4 regions of the Photobacterium sagamiensis genome follow, and region 2 is predicted to be linked to each of the others. Evidence: predicted binding sites of a transcription regulator. Region 2 holds the regulator's gene; each other region holds the start of a gene.
What was found. Region 2 encodes PurR, which represses purine synthesis genes. Its sites were predicted from a motif close to TNANGNAAACGTTTNCNTNA; they were not measured.
Positions count from the first base shown of each region.

Region 1: L4D76_RS09185 (uracil-xanthine permease family protein) is a predicted target of PurR. The motif match lies at 2,034-2,053, and genes of this name have one in related genera.
Region 3: purT (formate-dependent phosphoribosylglycinamide formyltransferase) is a predicted target of PurR. The motif match lies at 2,366-2,385, and genes of this name have one in related genera.
Region 4: glpX (class II fructose-bisphosphatase) is a predicted target of PurR. The motif match lies at 2,949-2,968, and genes of this name have one in related genera.

Region 1 is NZ_JAKJSP010000019.1:94,860-100,785, forward strand. It holds gene envZ (two-component system sensor histidine kinase EnvZ) at 1-439, shown strand, start outside; gene L4D76_RS09185 (uracil-xanthine permease family protein) at 497-1,864, opposite strand; gene recG (ATP-dependent DNA helicase RecG) at 2,272-4,353, opposite strand; gene trmH (tRNA (guanosine(18)-2'-O)-methyltransferase TrmH) at 4,369-5,079, opposite strand; gene spoT (bifunctional GTP diphosphokinase/guanosine-3',5'-bis pyrophosphate 3'-pyrophosphohydrolase) at 5,185-5,926, opposite strand, start outside.
Region 2 is NZ_JAKJSP010000047.1:5,752-11,677, forward strand. It holds gene torD (molecular chaperone TorD) at 1-316, shown strand, start outside; gene L4D76_RS20745 (hypothetical protein) at 538-1,104, shown strand; gene L4D76_RS20750 (hypothetical protein) at 1,161-1,358, opposite strand; gene L4D76_RS20755 (hypothetical protein) at 1,439-1,834, opposite strand; gene purR (HTH-type transcriptional repressor PurR) at 2,387-3,391, shown strand; cyclic di-GMP riboswitch class I at 3,590-3,694, shown strand; gene L4D76_RS20765 (TfoX/Sxy family DNA transformation protein) at 3,818-4,408, shown strand; gene L4D76_RS20770 (hypothetical protein) at 4,636-5,028, shown strand; gene L4D76_RS20775 (carboxymuconolactone decarboxylase family protein) at 5,149-5,736, shown strand; gene L4D76_RS20780 (dihydrolipoyl dehydrogenase family protein) at 5,750-5,926, shown strand, end outside.
Region 3 is NZ_JAKJSP010000054.1:15,684-21,609, reverse strand. It holds gene L4D76_RS22515 (hypothetical protein) at 1-159, shown strand, start outside; gene L4D76_RS22510 (thiopurine S-methyltransferase) at 445-1,083, shown strand; gene purT (formate-dependent phosphoribosylglycinamide formyltransferase) at 1,134-2,309, opposite strand; gene L4D76_RS22500 (hypothetical protein) at 2,601-3,005, shown strand; gene L4D76_RS22495 (DMT family transporter) at 3,123-4,010, opposite strand; gene cdd (cytidine deaminase) at 4,182-5,069, opposite strand; gene L4D76_RS22485 (CidB/LrgB family autolysis modulator) at 5,315-5,926, opposite strand, start outside.
Region 4 is NZ_JAKJSP010000019.1:140,212-146,137, forward strand. It holds gene L4D76_RS09410 (DUF3135 domain-containing protein) at 1-147, opposite strand, end outside; gene L4D76_RS09415 (ferredoxin--NADP reductase) at 325-1,068, opposite strand; gene L4D76_RS09420 (helix-turn-helix transcriptional regulator) at 1,082-1,702, opposite strand; gene glpX (class II fructose-bisphosphatase) at 1,855-2,862, opposite strand; gene glpK (glycerol kinase GlpK) at 3,153-4,664, opposite strand; gene L4D76_RS09435 (MIP/aquaporin family protein) at 4,706-5,554, opposite strand.

The DNA.
Region 1 (5,926 bases), on a different contig from region 2:
AAATGACTTGCTGCAAGAAGTGGCGGAAAGCGAAGGGGGCTACGAGCGGGAAATTGAGCTTGATCTGGATGATATTCCCGGCATCGTCGAAGCCAATAGTGTTGCGATGAAGCGATTAGCCGCTAACCTGGTGGTCAATGCGATCCGCTATGGTAACGGCTGGGTTAAGATAGCCAGTGGTACTTCTGCTGATCGTAAATCAGTCTGGTACAGTGTTGAAGATGATGGGCCGGGGATTGAACCGGATCAGGTTTCACGGATGTTCCAGCCGCTGACCCGTGGCGATTCTGCCCGCGGCAGTGAGGCGGAAGGAACCGGACTGGGGTTAGCCATTGTGCAACGCATTGTTGATCAGCATGAAGGTAGCATTGTGGTGAGCAACCGCAGTGAAGGGGGGCTGAAAGTACAAATCAGCCTGCCGCTGATAGCGAAGAAGTAGAGAGACAAGTTGCGAGTGTCGAGATCCTGGGATCTCGACACTCGCTTTTTATTAATCTTACTGCTCTTCCGGCAACACCAGGTTCAGGATAATCGCAGTGATCCCGCCGGCAGCCATGCCGGAAGATAAGATGCCTTTCACCCAATCGGGCATGAACTGCAGAATTTCAGGTTTCTGAGCAATACCCAGCCCCATAGAAAATGACAGCGCCATGATCAGAATGGCGCGACGGTCGAGCTCGCAGCGCGAGATAATACGTATCCCGGAAGCGGCAATGGTGCCGAACATTACGATGGTTGCACCGCCTAATACCGGCTCCGGGATCAGCTGCACTAAGTTCGCGACTCCCGGAAACAGGCCAAGCAGTACCAGCATTCCTGCCACGAAGTAACCGATATAGCGGCTGGCAACACCCGTCAGCTGGATAATACCGTTGTTCTGGCTGAAGGTTGAATTAGGGAYGCTGTTCAGGACCGATGCCAGGGCCGAGTTAATACCGTCAGCCAGTACGCCGCCCTTGATGCGTTTAAGATAAACCGGACCAGCCACAGGTTGCTCTGAAGTTTCTGAGGTTGCCGTGATATCACCGATCGCTTCCAGCGAAGTGATGGCGAAAACAATAACCAGTGGGATCAGCAGACCCCAGTCAAACCCTAAGCCGTATTGCATTGGCATCGGAATTGCGATTAAAGCACTTTCTGTTGTGCGAGAAGTGTCCAGCATGCCGGTAAACCATGCCAGCAAAGTGCCGGCTGCCATCGCAATCACAATGGACGATACGCGCAGGTAGGGGTTCTTTACTCGGTTCAACAATACGATGAAGCCTAATACCGTACCCGCCAGCATTAAGTTATCCGGGCTGCCGAAGCTGCCGTTTTCAATGGCAGCATAGCCACCGCCCATAGAGGTTAAGCCGATCTGGATCAGGGTGAGACCGATTAGGGTGACCACAATACCTGAGACTAGCGGGGTGATAATACGCTGGGCGTGTTGCAATATGCGTGAAATAAACACTTCTGTGAGTGAGGCAACCAGAATCGTACCGAAGATAGCCGCCATCATGGTTGGAATATCGGCCCCGCCGGCTTTTAATGCCAAGCCGGCGCCAATGATCGGGCCTAGAAAGTTGAAACTGGTGCCCTGAATCGACAGCAAGCCAGAGCCCACCGGGCCAAAGGTGCGAATTTGGATAAACGAGGCAATCCCGGAGGCGAACAAGGACATACTTACAATGGTATTGGTGTCGCTGGCGGGTAAGCCAAGTGCCTGGCAAATGATCAGCGACGGGGTGATCACCGCAACAAACATTGCCAATAGGTGCTGGGTGGCAGCAAAGAGTGTTTCCGGCAGTGGCGGCCGATCTTCTAAACGATAGATCAGATCAGAATTGCGCGGTGTTTCAATGTTGCTGTGCTGGCGGGTCATGGCCGTTGTTTTCCTTGGATTTACTTCTTTATCCCGATCGGATGCGCTGAATGGGCATCAATACGTGAAAGCCGGATAGTTCTGTGATTGCTGTTACTCAGATCCAGACCAACACAAGGAGAAGTGAAAGTGGGTGAAATTTGTGCGCTATTTTAATTATCTTTCTGTAAATAGCAAACGATTGCGTTGTTTGGTGGTGATAAAATTTCACTTTAGTGGCAATTAGGGTGAAGTGGGAGAAATGGTAATAGATGTGCCAGAGTGCTTATATTCACTGGGAAATGCAGATCACACTGAAGATTAATGTTGCTTATATGGATCTAAATACTTGCCGAAAACTATCTGTTTTCCTGTTTTCGACCAGACTATGAAATCAAGCTGGCTCAATATGAGGTAGTCTGCCTTAGTTAAGCATTCGAATAGTTTTCTCGCTGTCCCAGCCAGCGTTGAACAATAGCCTTGGCATTGCTCGGGTATTTATCATGAAGGTAGTGAGCCAGTTTTTGTACTTGCGGAATAAGGTGCTGGTCACGAACAAGATCGGCGATTTTAAAATCAGCGATACCGGTTTGTTTTGTACCTAACAGTTCACCCGGCCCTCGAATTTCTAAGTCACGTTGTGCGATAACAAAGCCATCGCTGCTCTCGCGTAATACACCGAGGCGCTTTTGGGCTGTCTTCGAAAGGGGGGCGTGATAAAGCAATACACAGTGGCTGGCGACTTTCCCCCGACCGACACGGCCGCGGAGCTGGTGGAGCTGGGCCAGGCCTAAACGCTCGGGATTTTCAATGACCATCAGACTGGCGTTGGGGACATCGACACCGACTTCAATGACAGTTGTTGCGACGAGTAAATGCAGTTCACCGACTTTGAAACGCTGCATCACGGCTTGTTTTTCTGCAGCCTTCATGCGGCCATGCACTAAACCCACTTTTAGCTCTGGCAGTAATGCCGTGAGCTCGTCAGCGGTATCGGAAGCGGCTTGCGCTTCTAAGACTTCTGATTCATCGATAAGGGTACAGACCCAATACGCCTGGCGGCCTTCATTAAGGCAAGCGGAACGAATACGTTCAACGATTTCAGCACGACGGGAATCCGGCAGAGCCACGGTCTGGATCGGTGTTCGGCCCGGTGGTAATTCGTCTATCACCGAGGTTTCAAGATCGGCATAGGCGGTCATGGCGAGCGTCCGGGGGATCGGGGTTGCCGTCATGATCAGCTGGTGAGGGTAACGGCCCTCATTCGCGCCTTTTTCCCGCAGCTCTAATCGCTGATGGACACCAAAACGGTGTTGCTCATCGATAATGACCAGTGCCAGATTATTAAACACGACTTGTTCCTGGAACAGGGCATGGGTACCGACCACCATTTTGGCTTCGCCGCTTTCAATCCGGGCCAGTTCAGCTTCGCGGGCCTTGCCCTTGAGCTTACCGGCTAACCAGCCAACCTGAATATCCATCGGATTCAGCCACTGGGCAAAGTTTTGCGCATGCTGTTCGGCCAGTAGTTCTGTCGGGGCCATTAAGGCAACCTGATAGCCGTGTTCGATTGCCCGCAGGGCAGCCAGTGCGGCGACCAGGGTTTTCCCTGATCCCACATCCCCCTGGACTAAGCGCATCATCGGTTTGGCCTGTGCCAGATCAGCTTCGATGTCGGCGACAACGCGTTGCTGGGCCCCGGTCGGGCTGAATGGCAGGTTGGCAAAGAGCTGATTTTTCAAGTTGTCGCTTGGGGCGAGCGGCCAGGCATTATGTTGCTGACTTTTCGTGCGCAGTGCCAGCATCGACAGGTTCTGAGCCAGCAGCTCTTCTAAAATCAACCGATGCTGAGCGGGGTGTTTGCCTTCTTCCAACTGGTCCAGCGATACATCCGGTGTTGGCCTGTGCATCACATGAAGCGCTTGTGCCATGGTCATCTGGCGATCGTATAAACCATCTGGCAACAGTTCCGTGACGGCGGCTTTATCGAGTAAATTCAGCGCTTGATCCGTCAGATTACGCAAGGTTAGCTGGCGTAATCCTTCGGTAGTGGGGTAAACCGGGGTCAGGGTTTCTTCGACGGTAAGCTTGGTTGGTTCAGAAAAAACAGAGTAGTCAGGATGGATGATTTCCAACCCGTATTTGCCGCGTTTTATTTCGCCATAGGCTTTGACCTGTTTACCTTCCGATAAACTGTTTTTCATTGCCGCATTGAAATTGAAAAAACGTAAGGTAGCAGAGCCGGTGTCATCAGCAATTTTGACCGTTAGCATGCGACGCTTGCCAAAGCTGATGCTGTTACTGACCACTTCGCCCTGAACGGCAAGGTGCTGACCCGGCATGACATTGGCGATAGGCCAGATGCGGGTACGATCTTCATAGCGGAGCGGCAGGTGGAAAAGCAGATCCTGAACCGTAAACAGGCCCACTTTTTCCAACTTTTCTGCCATTTTAGCGCCAACCCCGGACAGTTCCATCAGGGCGATGGTCTCTAATAACTTTCCGCTCATTGCTCTTGCTGATCCTTATTTGGTTTTTTTCTTCTTTGGCTCAATAGCCTGCATAGTAGCCCACCATGCCTCATCGGCGATAATTTGACCTTCGCTATCGAGTGGCGGATAAGGCAGACCTTTGCGACGGGCGACTTTGGCTAATACCGGATGACCGCGCTCAAACAGAATGCGATGAACAACGTCGTCTGGCAATAGGGTGGTTTCTCGTTCGTACATGCCCGCAAGCTGACGCTGACGTTGTGCTTCATACAGGATCAGGGCGCTGGCAACCGAGACGTTAAGCGACTGTACCATACCCACCATCGGAATGATGATGTCCTGATCCGCTATTGCCAGTGCTTCAGCGGTGATCCCGTTTTTCTCGCCACCCAAAATAATTGCGGTCGGCTTGGTGTAATCGACGTCACGAAAATCAATCGCGGTGTCTGACAGGTGGGTTGCCAGTACCTGCATACCCTGGGTTTTAAGCTGACTGATAGCTTCAACCATGTTGTCGTGAGTTTCTAATTCGACCCAGTTACGTGCCCCGGCCGAGGTATGACTGAGTATCCGCATATTGTCTTTTGGCCAGACGGCATGGACTTTGTGAACCCCGACCGCATCAGCCGTACGAATAATGGCTGACACGTTATTCGGTTTATGCACTTCTTCCATGCATACGGTTAAATCGGGCTGGCGGGTAGCCAGAACTGAGTGGATCCGTTGGTAACGATCAGGAGTCATAAGCAGTTTAGTGTTTTGTTTGAGGGGCGAGGGTTGAGATCTTAAATATCTAGTATCTAGGTGCGAGTTTCTAGATTCTAGTTTCTAGAAACTCGCTCCTGGACATTAATTTTTTTGACGTGACACACGAACCACATTGGGCATCACACGAATACGGCGCATGATATTGGCTAAATGAATCCGCCCTTTGGTGGTCAGGCGTACCGTCACGGTGTACAGACGACCATCTTTTTCTTCGGTCGCAAGACCTTGAATGTTGGAGCCGGTTGCAGCGATAGTATTGGTTAACGCCGCCAGTGCACCCTGATGGTTTTGCATGTCGACTTTTAAATTGGTGATGAATTCCTGCTCAAAGTCTTCGCTCCATTCTGCCGGCATGTACTTATCCGGTTCGCGCTGGTAACCACGAATATTTGCGCACTCTTCACGGTGAATAACCAAGCCTTTACCCGGGCTGACGTGAGCCATGATCGGGTCGCCATTGATCGGGTGACAGCAATTGGCAAAGGTCAGCAAAATGCCATCAGCACCGCGAATTGCCATCCGGCGGCCGGTTTCTCGGGTGCTGCTAACATCACTGTTCTTATCGAGTAAACGACGGGCAACGACCACGCTCATTAACTCGCCTAAACCGATATCTGCTAATAAGTCATCAACACTATCGAGACGTTGATCTGCCAGTAACTGAGTCATTGTCTCAGGATCGACTTGATCAATACTGAGTTCACCAAGGGCATGGTTGAGCAGACGGCGACCTAAGGTGATCGACTCTGTGCGACGCATGGTTTTCAGTACCTGGCGGATCTTGGTACGGGCACGGGAGGTCACCACATAGTTCAGCCATGCG
Region 2 (5,926 bases):
AGACATGAACAAGCTAATGGAGCAGTACAACATTGCTCAACATAAAGAATTCAATGAACCCGCTGACCACATTGCTGTTGAGCTGGATTTCATGGGCAACCTGATTATCCTGGCTAACCATCAAAAAGACGAAGAAAAGCGAGAAGAAGTGATGCAGGCGCAGTTGTCATTCGTGAACAACATGCTATTGAACTGGCTGCCAATCTTTGCCCAAGCATGTAAATCACGCGATAACTTTGGCTTCTATACCGCAGCTGTTGATCTGCTTGTTGCATTTTGTAAATTAGACTCGGCATTCCTTGCCGGAGAAGAATAATAATCTAATCGGTCATCATAAATACTGAACCACACTATCTCTAGTTGCCGGCATTAAATGCCGGCTTTTTTTCTTCATACCAATTCCATTAATTATCTATCCCCACTCCCTGCTTGTTATATCGGTTCAGCAAACGAACAGCTTTCATGACAATACCCTGACATTACCTGCTCGTGACTTTTATAGATTTAAACAACACTGATAACAAAGAGATATCTGCGATGCATAAACTCAATACGCTAGTAAAGCCCTCTCCATCGATGAAGAGCTGGTTTGTTAAAATGTCTTTGCCTCTGGTATTTTTATCTATGATATTGCTGGCTCCTCAAGTTAATGCCAGTGGCATAGCCGCTGATTCAATAGTTGCACAACGAGATACAGTAAACCGCATTAATTCAATCCAGCGGGATCTCACCAGCATCAGGCAGCAAACCCTGCAAGCTAACCCAGACTTGGCAGAACAATCTAAGCAGTTAGAGAGCAAGTTTCAGCAAAAAGCAGATGAAATCGGCTATGCGCCTGAAGAGTTCATAGCTAAAGCACAAGAGATCCAAGAGCAAGTTCAGGATACTTCCCTTAGCGAAGAAAAGCGCAGTGAGCTAATTAAAGAGTTTACAGCGGCCAAACAAACAATGGCGGAACAACGCCAGGCTATCATGGCCGACAAAGACCTAATGGGTATGCAGGAAAAGCTCCAGCAAGATACCTTCGCGGCAATGAAAGCCCAGGATCCCAAAACAGAGCAATTGGTTGATGAACTAAATAATTTAATCGAGACTATTCAGTAATAGCAAAGATTGGTTAAAGTGACTCACCGCGGCAAGTGTGCCGCGGTGAAGTTGGATTAGCAATCATCTTCATAATCGCTCAGATTAATTCCCATCTCCTTGGCCACATCGGCCCAGTAGGGCTCGGCTTCGCAAACACAACAATCACACCAGGGGGCAATCCCTTCATGCATACTTAACCGTTTGTTTCGTCTCGCAGTTCGGGAAATCTGATGCCCCTGCTCTTTGGTGGGGCCAGTTAGCGCTGTTACCATCGCTATTACTCCAAGCAGCCTGCTCAATATTAATTTTAATCTAAATTTGCTGACATGGACTTCGAGCTGCTCATTGGTAATTAAAGCTCAATAGCTTTATTCTGGCTAAGTAACTTCATCCCTTGGATATGTTTTACAAACCATTTCACAATTGCCAGAGCAGCAATGATAAGGCCAACAACCGGAATGACGTGAAGAGCCTTATCCAGAAAATCGCTGTGTACCCAATACTCAGCGCCAGCAACCATTCCTGTAGTAGTCGCTGCAGTTACACCCAGCACCACAAAGAAAGTAAAGAACAAGAAGAAGGTGCGAATAATGGTGTAGTAATGACTGTAAGTCAGTTCATCAGTGCCTTTATTCAACTGGTAAGCGGAATATATAACCGCAACAATGCCTGAAATCATTAAAGTTAAAGGCGTAAGAAAGCTCGCAATGTAAGCAAAGCGAACACCACTTTTATTATCACCGGACATAAATTTGACCCAATATCATCGTCGTTAATATGACAATTATCACACGAATTTCCGACACATCAAGCGAGCCCAAGTGTTACGATGATCCTGATCAAGCGTTTCCGCCAGAGTCCGCAATAACGACCTAAACAAACAAGGGACCAACCAACTATGTCGTCGTTACTGACCTGAAAAGCCTAGCCAAAATCTCTCATTAAAGACTTTAAAAAGCATTTATCCATGCATTATTATGAACCTAGTTTACTGAAGTTGCATAAAGATTGTTGATGTCTATCAAGTAATTTCCTCTTGGTATACAGAAACGTTGCACTGTGCGCTACACTCAGTAAAATGTGAACGCAAGCGATTACACAGTGAAACGCCTTTTGGGGCTAGCATTAATACCAAGCCGCTCGTTAGAGAAGCGGCTTTTTGACGTTTTATACTTTGTGAAATATCAATCGTACCAAATTGAATAAATAGGTAATTAACGGTTGCGTAGTTACTCAATTTGGTATCAGTTAAGAATTGGTCGGATCAGACCTCTGACCTACAATTATTAGAAGAATAAATATGGCAACGATTAAAGATGTTGCACGTATGGCTGGTGTGTCGACCACAACAGTTTCTCACGTGATCAACAAAACCCGCTTCGTGGCAGAAGCAACACAGAAAAAAGTACTGGCCGCCGTTGATGAACTCAACTACGCACCCAGTGCGGTAGCACGAAGCCTCAAATGTAATACGACTCGCACCATTGGTATGTTGGTAACCAAATCAACCAACCCGTTTTTTGCCGAAGTCATTCACGGTGTTGAAGAGTATTGTTACAAGGATGGCTACACCCTGATCCTTTGTAACACCGAAGGTAACTTATCTAAGCAACGTGATTACCTGCGCATGCTAGCTGAAAAGCGTGTTGATGGATTGCTTGTGATGTGCTCGGATATCGACCAAGAGCTACTTGACCTACTTGAACGTAAAAGTGATCTGCCAATGGTGATCATGGACTGGGGCCCGGAAAGCCCGCATACAGATAAGATCCAGGATAACGCTGAATTTGGTGGTTACATTGCTACCAAGCATTTTATTGAACACGGCCATGCTAAAATTGGCTGTCTGTCAGGTCATGTTGAGAAAGTCACCTGCCGTGAGCGTTTAAAAGGTTTCAAAAAAGCAATGGCAGAAGCCAATCTGGTCGTGAATGATGATTGGATTCTTGAAGGGGATTTTGAATGTGAGTCTGCTGTTGCAGCTGCTAACCAGTACATTGCAATGGACGAGCGCCCTACTGCCATCTTTTGTTTCAACGACATTATGGCAATGGCATTGATCAGTACTTTTGAGCAGGCAGGTATCCGCGTACCTGGCGATATTTCTATCATCGGTTACGACAACATTGAGCTAGCACCATACTTCTCACCACCGTTGACCACTATCCACCAGCCTAAACGTCGTTTAGGTAAGACGGCAGTCGAAATTCTGATGGAACGCGTGAAAGATAAGGATCATGCCCGACGTGTGTTTGAAATGGCACCTGAATTAGTGATTCGGAAATCTGTCAAAGACTTAAACTGATCCCACTGCGTACAACAAGAAGCCGACAAGTCATCACTTGTCGGCTTTTTTAGACACGAATATATCATCAGAAAAAATGCTCAATTCAATTTAACAGCGGCGTAAAACATATAAAAAAGCAAATAACTGGAAGCAGTATCACATTTCCAATAGCTTAGAGTAAGAACAAATACCTTATCTACGATAAACTTTATTAAGTCACGAACAAGGCAAACCACCCGAAAGAGTGGGACGCAAAGCTTCCGGCCTAAAAGAAAGTGGTTTTTTATAACTAACTTAACTTATGGTAGCGGGGTTACCGATGGATTTTTGCTCGGATACGGTCAAATTTTTACACACATTTGACAAAACTATTCGGCAACTTGCTAATCTGATTTCCTCGCTCCGATGTTAGGTGACTCAAAGTATTTTTCACCGAGAAGAAGCATGGATAAACCAGTACTAAAAGACACATTAAAATTATTTGACTGTTTAGAGTGCATTAAGTCACGCTCGATGTTTGGCGGTTTTGGTATTTTCGCCGGTGAAACTATGTTCGCTCTCGTAGTGAACGATAAACTACACTTGCGTGCAAATGCCGATAATGAACAAGAATTTAAGCAAGCCGGCCTTGAACCATACGTGTACAAGAAGCGCGGATTTCCGGTTGTCACCAAGCATTATGCTATTCCTGACCAATGGTGGAATGACCCAAGTAAAATTCTCTGCCAGGCAAAACGCTCTCTAGCGGCAGCCCAACAAGATAAAAAGACCAAAAGCAACACCGGTCCTAATCGTATCAAAGACCTTCCGAACTTACGTTTAGCCAATGAACGAATGTTAAAGAAAGCAGGCATTGATACCATAGAACAACTTTTTGATCTTGGCGCACTTGATGCCTACAAAGCTTTACAGCAAACGCATCAAGAATCATTAAATGTCGAGTTGTTATGGGCATTGGAAGGTGCGATCAGTGGTAAACATTGGTCTGTTATCACTGAACAGCGACGTACCGAGTTGTTGTCTGCGTTACCATAATCAATTGATCAACCATGAAAGAGGCGCATCACGCCTCTTTTTTTACCTCACAGATCTCTCTGTCTCTGCTTCTCCAGCAGACTATGCATAAAAGCTCGTATTACCTTATGTCAGGCTATGTCAAATATTGAACCCTCTCACAAAGCTGCTCATAAATGCATCAATAAGCTTTCAATTAATATGAAGGTTTGTAAAATCATGCGAGCATTATTTACTGAGAGGTTGCTATGTTCTGCTCCAAGCCTTTCCCGGGTCAAACAGATCACATATTTAGAGACAAATTTTATAAGTGGCCAAAGCTACTTCGCAGTTTGATCTTTATCAGTTTGCTACCACCGTTAATGGCGATGTTTTTTGTTTACAACCAGTTTGCACCGTTAGATCTGCTGTATGACACTCTTACCATCATTGGTGCATTTAACCTTTTAATGCTGTTTTGGGGCTTAATCCTTAAAATAAGAGCTAAAAAATATTGGTACCGTAATTACCATATTGGTAAAACCATGTTGTTAGCTTTACTTCCTGTGGTGGCCTGCGGTTATTTGCTAGCCACAGAACAACCTGATTCGCGGGTTGCACAGCAAGTTGAGATTCAAAGTGTTGAAATAACCATCAACTAATCGAATTAAAAGATATATTTCATAAATTCCTGAAATATTCATACCCTTAGCCCGGTCTTTGTTGCTGCGTTGGTATAGCATTGAGTTATGCCAGAACAACTACAGCAATAAGGATCCAAAGTGCGTATTTCAACCAAGCCTCGTTATTCCTTTTCTATTAAACCATTACTTTGGCTTCAAAAACGCCATTATGGGGAAGTCTTAAACCCCGCCCTGCTGTGGGGAAGACGTCCGGCACTGTTCTGGCTAGTTGCGGGTTTCTTTGGTTTTCTCGATCGTAAGTCATCACCTATCTCTCCCGTGATCCGCTCTTTAGTTGGTGTACGCGTATCACAGCTTAACGACTGTGCCTTCTGCGTTGATGCCAACGGCATGAAACTCGCCGAACGCTGCAACTCTGTCGAAAAAATTACAGCCCTTGCCCACTGGCAGCAAAGCGAATTATTCACAGAGCAAGAACAGATTGTTTTAACCTATGTGGAAGCGATGACGATCACAGGCCAGCGCGTTAGCGAAGAAATGATCGCCAATCTTAAAAAGTGGTTTGATGAAGATAGTATTGTTGAGCTGACGGCGTTAGCGGCATTCCAGAACTTATCCGCTAAATTTAATACGGCGCTTGATGTTCCTAGTCAAGAGCTATGTTCTTTACCTATACAAGTTGACGATGAGAAGGATTCATCAGCAGCTGAATCACAAACTAAATAGCAGAGGTGTCATCATGGATAGAAAAAAACTCCTGCTCCTCGTTACAATTATCACCCTGATTGGGCTCTGGTTCGCGTTTGATCTGGGGCAATACTTCACCCTGGAACAAGCTAAGGCTCAGCAACTAGCATTAAAAGACACCATTGCCGAACAACCTTTCTTGTCTAGTCTGGTGTACTTTGCCGTTTAT
Region 3 (5,926 bases), on a different contig from region 2:
CTGGCAGATGAATTTGCTAATTGGGTAAATCGTGGTGGTGATCGCAGCTATGGCGGCAAGTTTTTTGTGTCTAAGCAGTTAATGACTTTGCTTGAGCCTGTAACTTTCCGTGGCGTAACGGTTCGCCGAGATTCGATTAAACTATTCAGAGTGTCGTGATCTGTCTTGTTTCTATCGTTTGTTGAATGACACTCATAAAGAAAAATTGAAGAACAGATTCTCAATCCAGCTTCGCAATTGTTAAGCATGATTGACAGAAAAGGATGCCTCGGCATCCTTTTTTGCGTTTGACGTAGCGAAAAAACGCCTGCTATCAATCTGGTGAGCTTACTCATACCGCCACTTTTGGTAGCTGTAGATTCAGCAAACAAAGTGTGGTCAACTAATTGCCAATCGGTATATCCGTAAAAGTCAGTCTAATAAGAAACAGAAACAGGAACAAACATGAACGCAGAATTTTGGCATAGCCGCTGGGCTGAAAATCGTATTGGTTTTCACCTGAATGATACCAACCCGGCGCTAACAGAACATTGGCACGCAGTGAAAGCGACGCGTGATGACCGTGTTCTTGTACCTATGTGCGGTAAATCAATTGATCTTATCTGGCTTGCTCAACGGCACGATAACGTTATTGGCATTGAACTGAGTGACATCGCCGTGAAAGCGTTCTTTGCAGAGCAGCTCTACACGCCAATGGTGAGTGGGGTAGGCGCCGAAACGGTTTATGAGTTTGATGAAATCACCATTCATTGCGGTGACTTTTTCTCGGCACGGGTTGAACCCGTTGATGTGGTTTATGATCGTGCGGCATTAATTGCGATGCCACAAAATATGCGCCAGATGTACGCAGAGCGTCTGCTGGCGTTGTTGAAAGAAAGTGGGCGTATCCTATTAGTGACGCTGGATTATCCGCAGGAGCAGCTTGACGGGCCTCCATTCAGTGTTTCCAAAGAGGAAGTCGAGAGTCTGTTCAAAGATTGTCGAGTGACTCATCTAGCGCGTGATGATGCAGATGAATCGCATCCCCGACGTCAGCGCGGCTTAACCCGCTTTGCTGAAGAGATCTGGTTGATCGAGAAGTGATCGAAAAAAGGAGCCGATATCGGCTCCTTTTTACATTTTGCTATCAAGCGTTAGAAAACGACCTTAACGGCAGCAGCAGCGGCGATTGCATCAGAGACAGCCTGTTCCGTACTGTCACGGCGTGTCAGGGCCACACCAAGGCGACGACGGCCATTAATCTCTGGCTTGGCAAATAACCGGACTTGAGTTTGCGGACGGGCCAGAGCCGCTGCCAGGTTATCAAAACGGATATTCTCAGAAACCCCTTCAGCAAGAATAACGGCAGACGCTGACGGGCCGTATTGGGTAATACTGTGAATTGGCAGTCCTAAGAATGCGCGAACGTGCAGGGCGAACTCGGAGAGTTCCTGCGAAATAAGCGTTACCATACCGGTATCATGCGGGCGAGGTGATACTTCGCTAAATAAGACTTCGTCACCTTTAATGAACAGTTCAACACCAAACAGGCCATAACCACCCAGCGCGTTAACTACTTTTGCTGCAACGTCTTGTGCCGCTTTAATTGCTGCCTCAGACATCTGCTGTGGCTGCCACGATTCACGATAGTCCCCATCTTCCTGACGGTGACCGATTGGCGCACAGAAGTGAATACCGTCAACAGCACGCACGGTTAGTAGGGTGATCTCGTAATCAAACTCGACAAAACCTTCAACGATAACGCGCCCCGCACCTGCACGGCCGCCTTCCTGAGCATACTGCCAGGCAGATTCGATATCAGCCGACGTTTTGATAACGCTCTGACCTTTACCTGAAGAGCTCATAATTGGCTTAACAACACAGGGTGTACCAATGCGTTCAACAGCAGCGACGAAATCAGTATATTGCTCAGAAAACTCGTAAGGCGATGTCGCAATACCCAACTCTTCAGCGGCCAGACGACGAATGCCTTCTCGGTTCATGGTCAGCTGAGTGGCATTGGCAGTAGGAACAATATTCACGCCATTAGCCTCTAGCGCAACCAGGGTATCGGTAGCAATGGCTTCAATTTCAGGAACAACGTAATGCGGCTGTTCTTGTTCAATCACTTTTTTTAAGGATTCGCCATCAAGCATATCAATAACGTGGCTACGATGGGCAACCTGCATCGCAGGAGCATTGTCATAACGGTCAACCGCAATCACCTCAATACCTAAGCGCTGGCATTCAATAGCCACTTCTTTACCGAGTTCTCCAGAACCAAGTAACAGTACACGGGTTGCATCAGAACGAGTTGCTGAACCTAACATCGAATTTCCTTACGGTATGTGTTGATACTGGGGCAGATCATACCCGATTTTACTATCAACGCAAACGTTTGCCTTTATGGTTTTCGCTGAAATATTCATCGGTTAGTTATTGTCTGCAAAGGAGTGTGGATGGCTATTTCAGAGAATCTGTGGTGATACTGACCAAAGGCTGCTAACGTATTGATATGCCGTTCTCATTGTCAAAGTTGTGTCAGACATGTTCTGAGGGCATCGAGTTAAGTGAACTTTATCGTTAAATTACCTCTTATCTCTACAAAAGGCAGAATTAAGATGAAGAAGTTATTAATCGGATTGGCGTTATTTCTTGTTGTTCCATTTTCAGCACAAGCCACCCAAAGCATAGGTATTTTCTTCGGCAGCCCTATGTCAGGGATCCAATATAAACAAGACGATCTACGATTCTCGTTAGGCATTGATGATTTTGGTGTCGCATTTGATAAAACCTTTAATCTGGGATCACTGCTTAACAATGGTGAGTTAAACAGTTTTTATACATACGTGGGCGGGCAGTTTGTTGATAACAAGAATGACAAAGTGGGTATCCGTTCTGGCGTTGGTTTTGAGGTGCCGGTAAATAGTTTTGAATTTTATGGCGAAGTCGGACCAACATTGTATGTGGTTGAAGATGTTGATATGGATTTAGAGGCAGCACTGGGCTTCCGAGTTCGATTCTGACGTATTAAAGCGCTTAATGCTGTTCTTTTCATTATCGATTGGATTTACAGCAGCGATTATCGAGATCCACCAAAAAAAGGGTTAGCCATGTGCTAACCCTTGTTGTTTCTATCTTATTTATAAATAAGATTTTCTTTTACGATTTTCCCACTGGGTGATAAAAGCCACCGAAGCGATAATAATTGCTGCGCCCAGCCATAGGCGACCTGGTGGAGCCCAGCCGAAAACCACCCAGCCAGCTAACACATTAAGTGGCAGTTTCGCATGGTCAAAAGGCTGAACGAATGAAGCATCAGCGGCCGCATACGCTTTCGCGATGGCCCATTGCGCCAGAGCCGTTAATAGACCCGCTGCAGCCAGTAATCCCCATGTCAGGCCTTGATCAGGAAATGAAAACTCAGGAGCGGCCAGAAACAGGTTAAAGGGGGTGATCAGTAACAGCAGATAAACCACCATCGTAGTCGGTGGGTCGTAGACTGATAGCTTCTTCACCATTAGTGAATAGCCGGCCCAGAAGAAAGCCGCCCCAACCGGTAACAGAGATGCCCAGTTAAATGTATCAGCCCAAGGCTCTAAGATAACCATCGCACCGATAAAACCGGCTAATGTTGCTACCCATCTCGCAGTACCCACTTTTTCCTTCAGGAATAAACCCGATCCGATTGTGGCAAACAACGGTGATGTCATCAACAAAGCGATACCTTGCCAGATAGGTACAGGGTAAGCGAGTGCCCATAGCCAAAGCTGAATACCAATGACAGAGAGGAATACACGAAAACAATGTTGCCCTAAATGATTGGTACGTAGTGCCTGACGCAGCCCCAAAGATCTCAGCCAGGGAAGCATGGCAATTAACGCAATAAAGTATTGGATGAAGGCGATCGTAGTCGACGGTAATTGCAGTATTACGCTCAAATATTGCGCTAAGCTATTTACGAGGGCAAAAGCAAGCCCCGCGGTGAGCATCCAGCTTGCACCTTGTACTGGGTTGTGTTTGTGAGACATGGAAATAGACTGATAATAATAATATTGACGGATAATACTCTGAACTGATCGTAATTGGTATTAGGGTTGGCTTTGATTCTAAAAGAAAAACCGCCAGAAGGCGGTTTTTATTGAAGGGTATTATCTCAATCGTTATAGGCACTGTTTAAAACAAATTGCCTTATTGAACGATTATGCCGCAACGTAGATCAGCGGGATATCAGGGTTCAGTGCTTCAAGCGTAGCTTGCGTATCTGCAAGGTGGCTGATAGTGCTGTCAGCTTTCTCAACCAATGCCGCTTCCGCAATTTCTGCTAACGGGTAACCAGCCATGTTCATGTTCACCAAGGCAACTTGCAATGGTGGCAGGCTAGGGTTGAATGCCGCATTTTCAGCGTACATGCCGGTAAAGGTTTTGCCGTCTTTTGCTTTGAGTGCAACACCACTGTAGTTGTGGGTATAAGGCGCATGAGCAAGGTTCGCAGCCTGGCAGGCAATGGTTGCCAGTTCATCACTTTCCTGAGTAGTTAACCCGTGATCAACCTCTGCAAGCAGAGCGTCAGTAATATTGAGATCTGCCGGGCCGAACGACTCAGGCAGATATTGTTGAAGGGTCATTGCATCACGCTCAGGCAGTTGAACGACCAACTCTTTTGCTGTCGTTAGCTCATTCATGAACTGACGGCAGTGGCCGCATGGGCTGTAGTTAATCGTAATATCAGAGATACCTGTTTCACCTTTCACCCAAGCATGGCTAATTGCAGATTGTTCAGCATGAATGGTCTGGGAAAGCGATGCACCGACAAACTCCATATTGGCACCGAAATACAGGCGACCGGAATTGCCTCGGACGATGGCACCAACATTGAAATGCGAAATAGGTGTAACGGAATAAGCAGCAGCAACAGGAAGAAGGGCAACACGCAGTTCACTGTCAGTCATTTGTGTTTTTTTGAGCAATTCTTCGAACTGTTCGGGACTTAAGGTAGCGTCAAAGTCAGCCTCTACCAAAATAGGTTTTACCGCTGAAGCAAGATCAGTGGGCAAAGAGCCTAAAGCATCCATTACTTTAGCATGCATGTGTTGTTACTCCGTATCGTTGATGGAGAAACATTGTAGGCGAGCATTTCAAAATCAGGTGTGATCCATGTCACACAAGTGCAATGTTTGTTTCATGCCATACATTTCTGAGAGTGGTGTCACACAAACTTTTGCAATTCGGCTGCTTACTTATCAATGACTTAGTAATGTATGCGATTGCAAGCACGTTAAACGGTGTCTCTTTATGATTAACAATGGCAGCAATGTTGAAAGATAAACAGGCCCTAGTAGCCAAATAATGCCAGGATCAGCGGGTAAACAACTGGCGCCAGGAACGATGTCAAAATTCCGCAAATCACTAAAGCTAACGAACTAAAAGCCCCTTCCTGATAGTTTTCTTCGGCTGCTTTTGCCGTACCTAATGCATGCGATACCGTACCCATGGTTAAACCTCTTGCAATGGGGGCTTTAATACCAAATAAACGAAATAGCGGATAACCTAATACCGCACCAAATAATCCGGCGATAATCACCATAACAGCGGCAATAGCCGGAACTCCTCCCACTTGCTCTGCGACGGCCATTGCAATAGGGGTTGTCACTGATTTAGGCAAAATACTGGCTGTCAGCTGGGGATCTGCGCCCATGAACAAAGCAATACCGGCACCCGTGATCATTGATAACAGGCTACCAGTTAAACAGACAGTGAAGATCACTTTCCATTTCTGGCGAATTTGAGAGAGTTGCTCATAGAGGGGAAAGGCCAGGGCAACAACCGCAGGCTCTAATAAATAATTCAACCACTTGTTTTGCTCGAAGTAACGCTCATAAGGAATATTCAGCCACATCAATAATGGAATGATGACAACAAGACAGATAAGAAGCGGATTAATAAT
Region 4 (5,926 bases), on a different contig from region 2:
GCTCATTTGCGCCCGTAATCGAGGTTGCATCACCGTGCTGGCTCCGGCAATAATCTCTTCGCTCATGCGCAATCGTAATGCTTCCAACTCTTCTGGTGCGTTTTCTGCCATTATTTTGAGTTCATCAAAAGACGGTAGTGTCTGCATCGCAATTTCCTCTGCCTGTCATGATTTCAGAGACCATCCAACCTTAGCGTTGAGCTTTAGGCTGTTTATGGCTGCTCTGTCATCTTTTAAGGTAGTCAGCCTGCGGTTTGCAGGCTGACTCATTTATGAGAATTACGGGTGAGACTGTTGTGATATTAGCAAGGGAGGAATCGCTTTTTACCAGTAATGCTCCATGGTGATCTGACCGGGTTTACTCCGGAGGTTCTTTACCAGCCCTTTTGCCTCCAGGGCGGCTTTGGTGTCTCTGACCATTTCCGGGTTTCCGCACAGCATCACCTGGCTGCGTGTTGGATCAAGGGGAAGACCAACATGACGCTCTAACATGCCATCAGCAATCGCTTGAGGAATTCGTCCCGGTAAGCTCAGCGGGGCCGGTTCTCGACTGACAAAAGGCTGGACGATGAGCTGATCGGGATATTGTTCTTTAAGTGCATTAATTTCGGCCTGATAGCTGAGATCAGAGGCAAAGCGAACGGCATGGATTAACACAATTTTACGGAAGCGTTTCCAGACTTCCTGTTCACGTAAAATGGACAGGTAAGGGCCAATTGCGGTTCCCGTTGCAAGCATCCACAGGTGCTCGCTGTCGGGTATTTCATTGAGGGTAAAATAGCCGTTGGCACGAGCGGAAACAAAAACGGTGTCGCCGGCTTTTAGCGCATGAAGGCGAGGGGAGAGCAAACCGTCAGCTACCCGGGTGGCATAGACTTCGATTTGATTGTCGCTTGGCGGGTTAACAAAGGAGTACGCGCGCTGGATCATTTTTCCGTTGATTTCTAAGCCAAGCTTAGTGAATTGGCCGGCTTTAAAGGGTTCGATGTTAGCGCGTAAGACCAGGCTAAACAGGTCATTGTTCCAATGACGGTTGTTTATTACCTCAGCGGGGATCCAGTCAGCCATAATATTCTCCTAATTATTTAGCACTATGTATTCGATAAGCGCAGCGTCTCTCTCCGGCAATAATGTGTTCATTCCTTACGACCTGATATTCATCGCCCAACAGGCGCTGGAATACTGAGAGTTCTGTTTTACATAACGAAGGACAGCGGATCGCGGCATGGCAAATCGGGCAGTGATTTTCCACTAAAATAAAGTCATTACCGTCTTGCTGAAGTTCAGCCATGTAACCTTCCTGTTCCCTCAGTGTAGTCAGTATTTCTAGTTTTTCTTTTAAAGTTGAACAGCTTGCTAATGCTTTTTGATATTGTTCAAAGCTTTGATCCGCTCGACGCTCAATGATTTGGTTTAAGCCCTGACTGCCAAATATATCTTCAACGGAATCAATCATTTGAATGGCGAAGTCGCCATGGCGATCGGCAAAGCGGCGATGCCCCTTGGCGGTCAAGTTCCAGTGTCGAGTTGGCCGGCCGACTTTGACTTTTACATCCTGAAAATCAACTAATCCGTCATCCTCCAGCCCCTGAAGATGCTGTCGTACCCCCATCGTGGTGAGGCTGAATTCCTGCGCCAGTACCTTGGCGGTTACAGACCCTTCTCGTTTCATGTGATAGAGAATTTTATCTATAGTTTTCATATCAACCTGTCTATTCCTTGCTCGTTGCTATTATGTAATCAGCATTGTAAATAAAGCAACGGCTTTACATAGTAAGGATAGAGTAATTAGCGGTATTTTGCTGGATCAAAAAAGGCGTGCCTGAGCACGCCTTTGTTAATCTGGAGGGGATATTACAGAATATGCCCTTTGATCGCGTCGTCTTTACGATCCAGGTAGTGGGTCGATTTTATACGACGAATAGTGCGGCACTTACCACGAATTAACAGCGTTTCTGTGGTCGCGATATTACCCTGACGGCTGATACCCTCAAGCAGATCGCCTTTCGTGATACCGGTACCGGCAAAAATAACATTGTCACTCTGTGCCATGTCTTCCATACGTAGCACAACATTCGGCTCAACCCCCATTTGATGACAGCGATCGATTTCGATTTGGCCTAAGCGACGGTTTTCGTCGTTGTCACCCTTTACCTGGTGACGAGGAAGTAGGCGACCATGCATGTCACCGCCCAGCGCACGAATGGCGGCGGCAGATACCACGCCTTCTGGTGCACCGCCAATGCAGTACATCACGTCAACTTCGCTGTCCGGCATACAAGTCAGGATAGAAGCCGCCACATCACCATCAGGGAAGGCAAAAACGCGTACCCCCATCTCCTGCATCTGGGCAATCGTTTCGTCGTGGCGTGGTTTTGCCAGTGTGGTGACAACCAGGGTATCCAGCGTTTTACCTAATGCGTCGGCAATATTTTTCAGGTTGTCAATCAGTGGCAGGCCCAGATCGATACAACCTTTAGCCCCCGGACCGACAACGATTTTTTCCATGTACATATCAGGCGCTTTAAGGAATGAACCTTTTTCACCTGCAGCCAGTACTGCCAGTGCGTTGTTTTGTCCCATCGCCGTCATGCGAGTCCCTTCAATCGGGTCAACAGCGATATCGACTGCATCACCACCGGTACCGACTTTTTCACCGATGTAGAGCATCGGCGCTTCATCGATCTCACCTTCACCAATAACAATTTCACCTTCAATCTCGGTTTGGTTCAGAAGGGTACGCATTACTTCTACCGCAGCGCCGTCAGCTGCGTTTTTATCGCCGCGGCCAAGCCATTTGTAGCCAGCCAGGGCTGCGCCTTCAGTTACACGAGAAAATGCCATCGCTAAATCGCGCTTCATGGTTACTCCAGAAATAGAATCAGTGGGTTTGGGTATTTGGGTATCTGTGATTGGTATTTTAACTGGCGGCGATTTTATCATAGCTCGCAGTGAAACGTTTGCGTTTATTTATATGGGATAAAACAAGGCATTTTAGCGACCGTTTTGAGCACGGGGGATGGCATGAAAATGGTGAAAATAAGGGTAAATAAAAAGGCCTGCAGTTGCAGGCCTTCTTTTAAATGGATCAGTTAATGGAGCTGGTTGGGCTTTATCGAGAAAGTATTGTCAAGCAAAGCCCTAAGACGGGATCACTCTTCGTCTTCCAGTGCCCAACCTTTCGCGCACTCTACCGCACGTTTCCAGCCGCGGTAACGATGGTCACGTTTCTGATCATCAGCAGATGGTACGAACTTGCGATCCAACTGAGCTTTGTCTTGCAGCTCGTCAATGCTGTCCCAGAAACCAACAGCCAGACCCGCCAGATAAGCCGCACCCAGCGCAGTCACTTCCGTTACGACGGGGCGATCAACCTCTGTGTTCAGCAGGTCTGACTGGAACTGCATCAGGAAGTTATTGGCAACCGCGCCACCATCAACACGCAGCTCCGCAAGGGTGATGCCGGAGTCTGCCTGCATGGCATCCAGTACATCGCGAGTCTGATAAGCAACACTTTCCAGGGTTGCACGAATGATGTGGTTAGAATTCACACCACGCGTCAGGCCAACGATTGCCCCACGAGCATACGGGTCCCAGTATGGTGCGCCCAGACCCGTAAAGGCCGGAACAACATAAACACCGTTAGAACTGCCCACTTTTTCTGCAAAATACTCAGAGTCTTTGGCATCATCCAGTAGTTTGACTTCATCACGCAGCCACTGAACGGAAGCACCACCCATAAACACCGCACCTTCAAGGGCATAAGCAACGTCGCCTTTAGGGCCGCAGGCCAGGGTCGTCAGCAGTCCGTTTTGTGAGGTGACTTTCTCTTTACCGGTATTCATTAACAGGAAGCAGCCCGTACCATAGGTGTTTTTCGCCTGACCGGCTTCAACACACATTTGGCCGAATAGAGCCGCCTGCTGATCACCTGCAATACCAGAGATTGGGATACGGGTACCGCCTTTGCCGCCAATGTTGGTCTGGCCGTAGATTTCAGAAGATGACTTCACTTCCGGCATCATAGAGAGCGGGATATCCAATGCTTTCAGCAGTTTTTCATCCCACTGCAGGGTGTTGATGTTAAACAGCATGGTACGTGAGGCGTTGGTGAAGTCAGTGACATGTACGCGTCCCTGGGTCATTTTCCAGATCAGCCAGGTATCGACAGTACCAAACAACAGGTTGCCAGCTTCCGCTTCTTCACGAGCACCCTCAACATTGTCGAGGATCCATTTGACTTTGGTGCCTGAGAAATACGGGTCAACAACCAGACCGGTGTTCTCACGAATGTATTCTTCTAACCCTTGCTCTTTCAGGGTTTCGCAAATGCTTGCGGTACGGCGGCACTGCCAGACGATGGCGTTGTAAACGGGTTTACCGGTGTTTTTATCCCAGACAATAGTGGTTTCACGCTGGTTAGTAATACCGATACCGGCTATCTGATCAGAATTAATACCCGCTTTAGCCAGAACTTCAACGAGGGTTGAGCTTTGGGTCGCATAGATTTCTAGAGGATCATGCTCCACCCAACCTGCTTTAGGATAGATCTGGGTGAATTCGCGTTGTGACGTACAAACAATATTGGCGTCGTGATCCAGCACAACGGCGCGGGAGCTGGTGGTACCCTGATCAAGCGCAACAATATACTTTTGTTCAGTCATAATGAATGTCCTTTAACTTTTATTATAGGGTAGAGAGTCTATTAAGCTTTTGCTGTTGCCTGGGCTTCAGTGCTTTCGCTCTGTTCTGACGCGGTGTCGTTGTTTGGCAGGTACAGGCCGATCGCTTTCGGGTAGAGCCAGCCACCGAAGCATGCACCGCAGATTGGCGCAAGGATCGGCACAATCATGTAGGGAATGTCTTTGCCACCGGTTAGTGCCATTTCATCCCAGCCTGCTAGGAAGGCAAAGAATTTAGGGCCGAAGTCACGGGCAGGGTTCATTGCAAAACCCGTTAGTGGACCTAAAGAGCCACCGATAACGGCAATCAAGATACCGATAAGTAGTGGACCCATCGGGCCGCGAGGTGCGCCATTTTTCTCATCAGTAATGCCTAAAATACCAAACATCAGTACTGCAGTAATAACGAACTCAACTGCAAATGCACCGCTGAATGAAAGAGCGGGGTGCGGATAAGTTGAGAAAATACCGGCAGTGGCCAGGCTGGCCTGGGTACCGCGAACAATCTGGTGGGTGGCTTCATATTCCGTAAAGAGGTTGCTGTAAAGGGCGTAAATTAAAGCGGCAGAGCAGAACGCACCAAATAGTTGCGCCACGATATAAGGGGCAACTTTACGCTTATCAAAGCCATGGAACAGGGCTAAAGCGATAGTTACTGCGGGATTGATGTGCGCGCCTGATACGCCCGCCGTACAGTAGATAGCAATAGCGACGCCGAAGCCCCACATGATGCTGATTTCCCATTGTCCAAATTCTGCTCCAGTAAGCACCAGTGCGGCCACACAGCCAACACCAAAGAAGATCAATAATCCTGTTCCTATAAACTCAGCGAGACACTCACCAAGTAGCGTGTGTTGTTTCGAGTTAGTCATCTCTCAGTCCTTTTGTCGATATATTGTAGGGGTATTGCTTTATATTTGTTATTCGAGCGTTAATGTACCGCACTCATGTATTATTGGAATAAAATTGAATCAAAAATGTGCGTTCGAGCATAAAAAGAGAGTTATTTCGAGCATGAGTCAATCGTTTACGCTTTTTATGATTGAACTCTCATTTTGCACTAATGGAATGTAGAATGAAGGTCGGGGATTAGTAACCATATGTAACTTGTTGAATAAAATAAAAAATCCGACCTTATTGAGGTCGGATGTGCCAAGAGGGCAAGTTCTTGGATAACTCCAAGAGAGATACGATCACGATAAAAATTAGCACGCAAGCGCTGCATGAAAATAGAGTTAGATCGC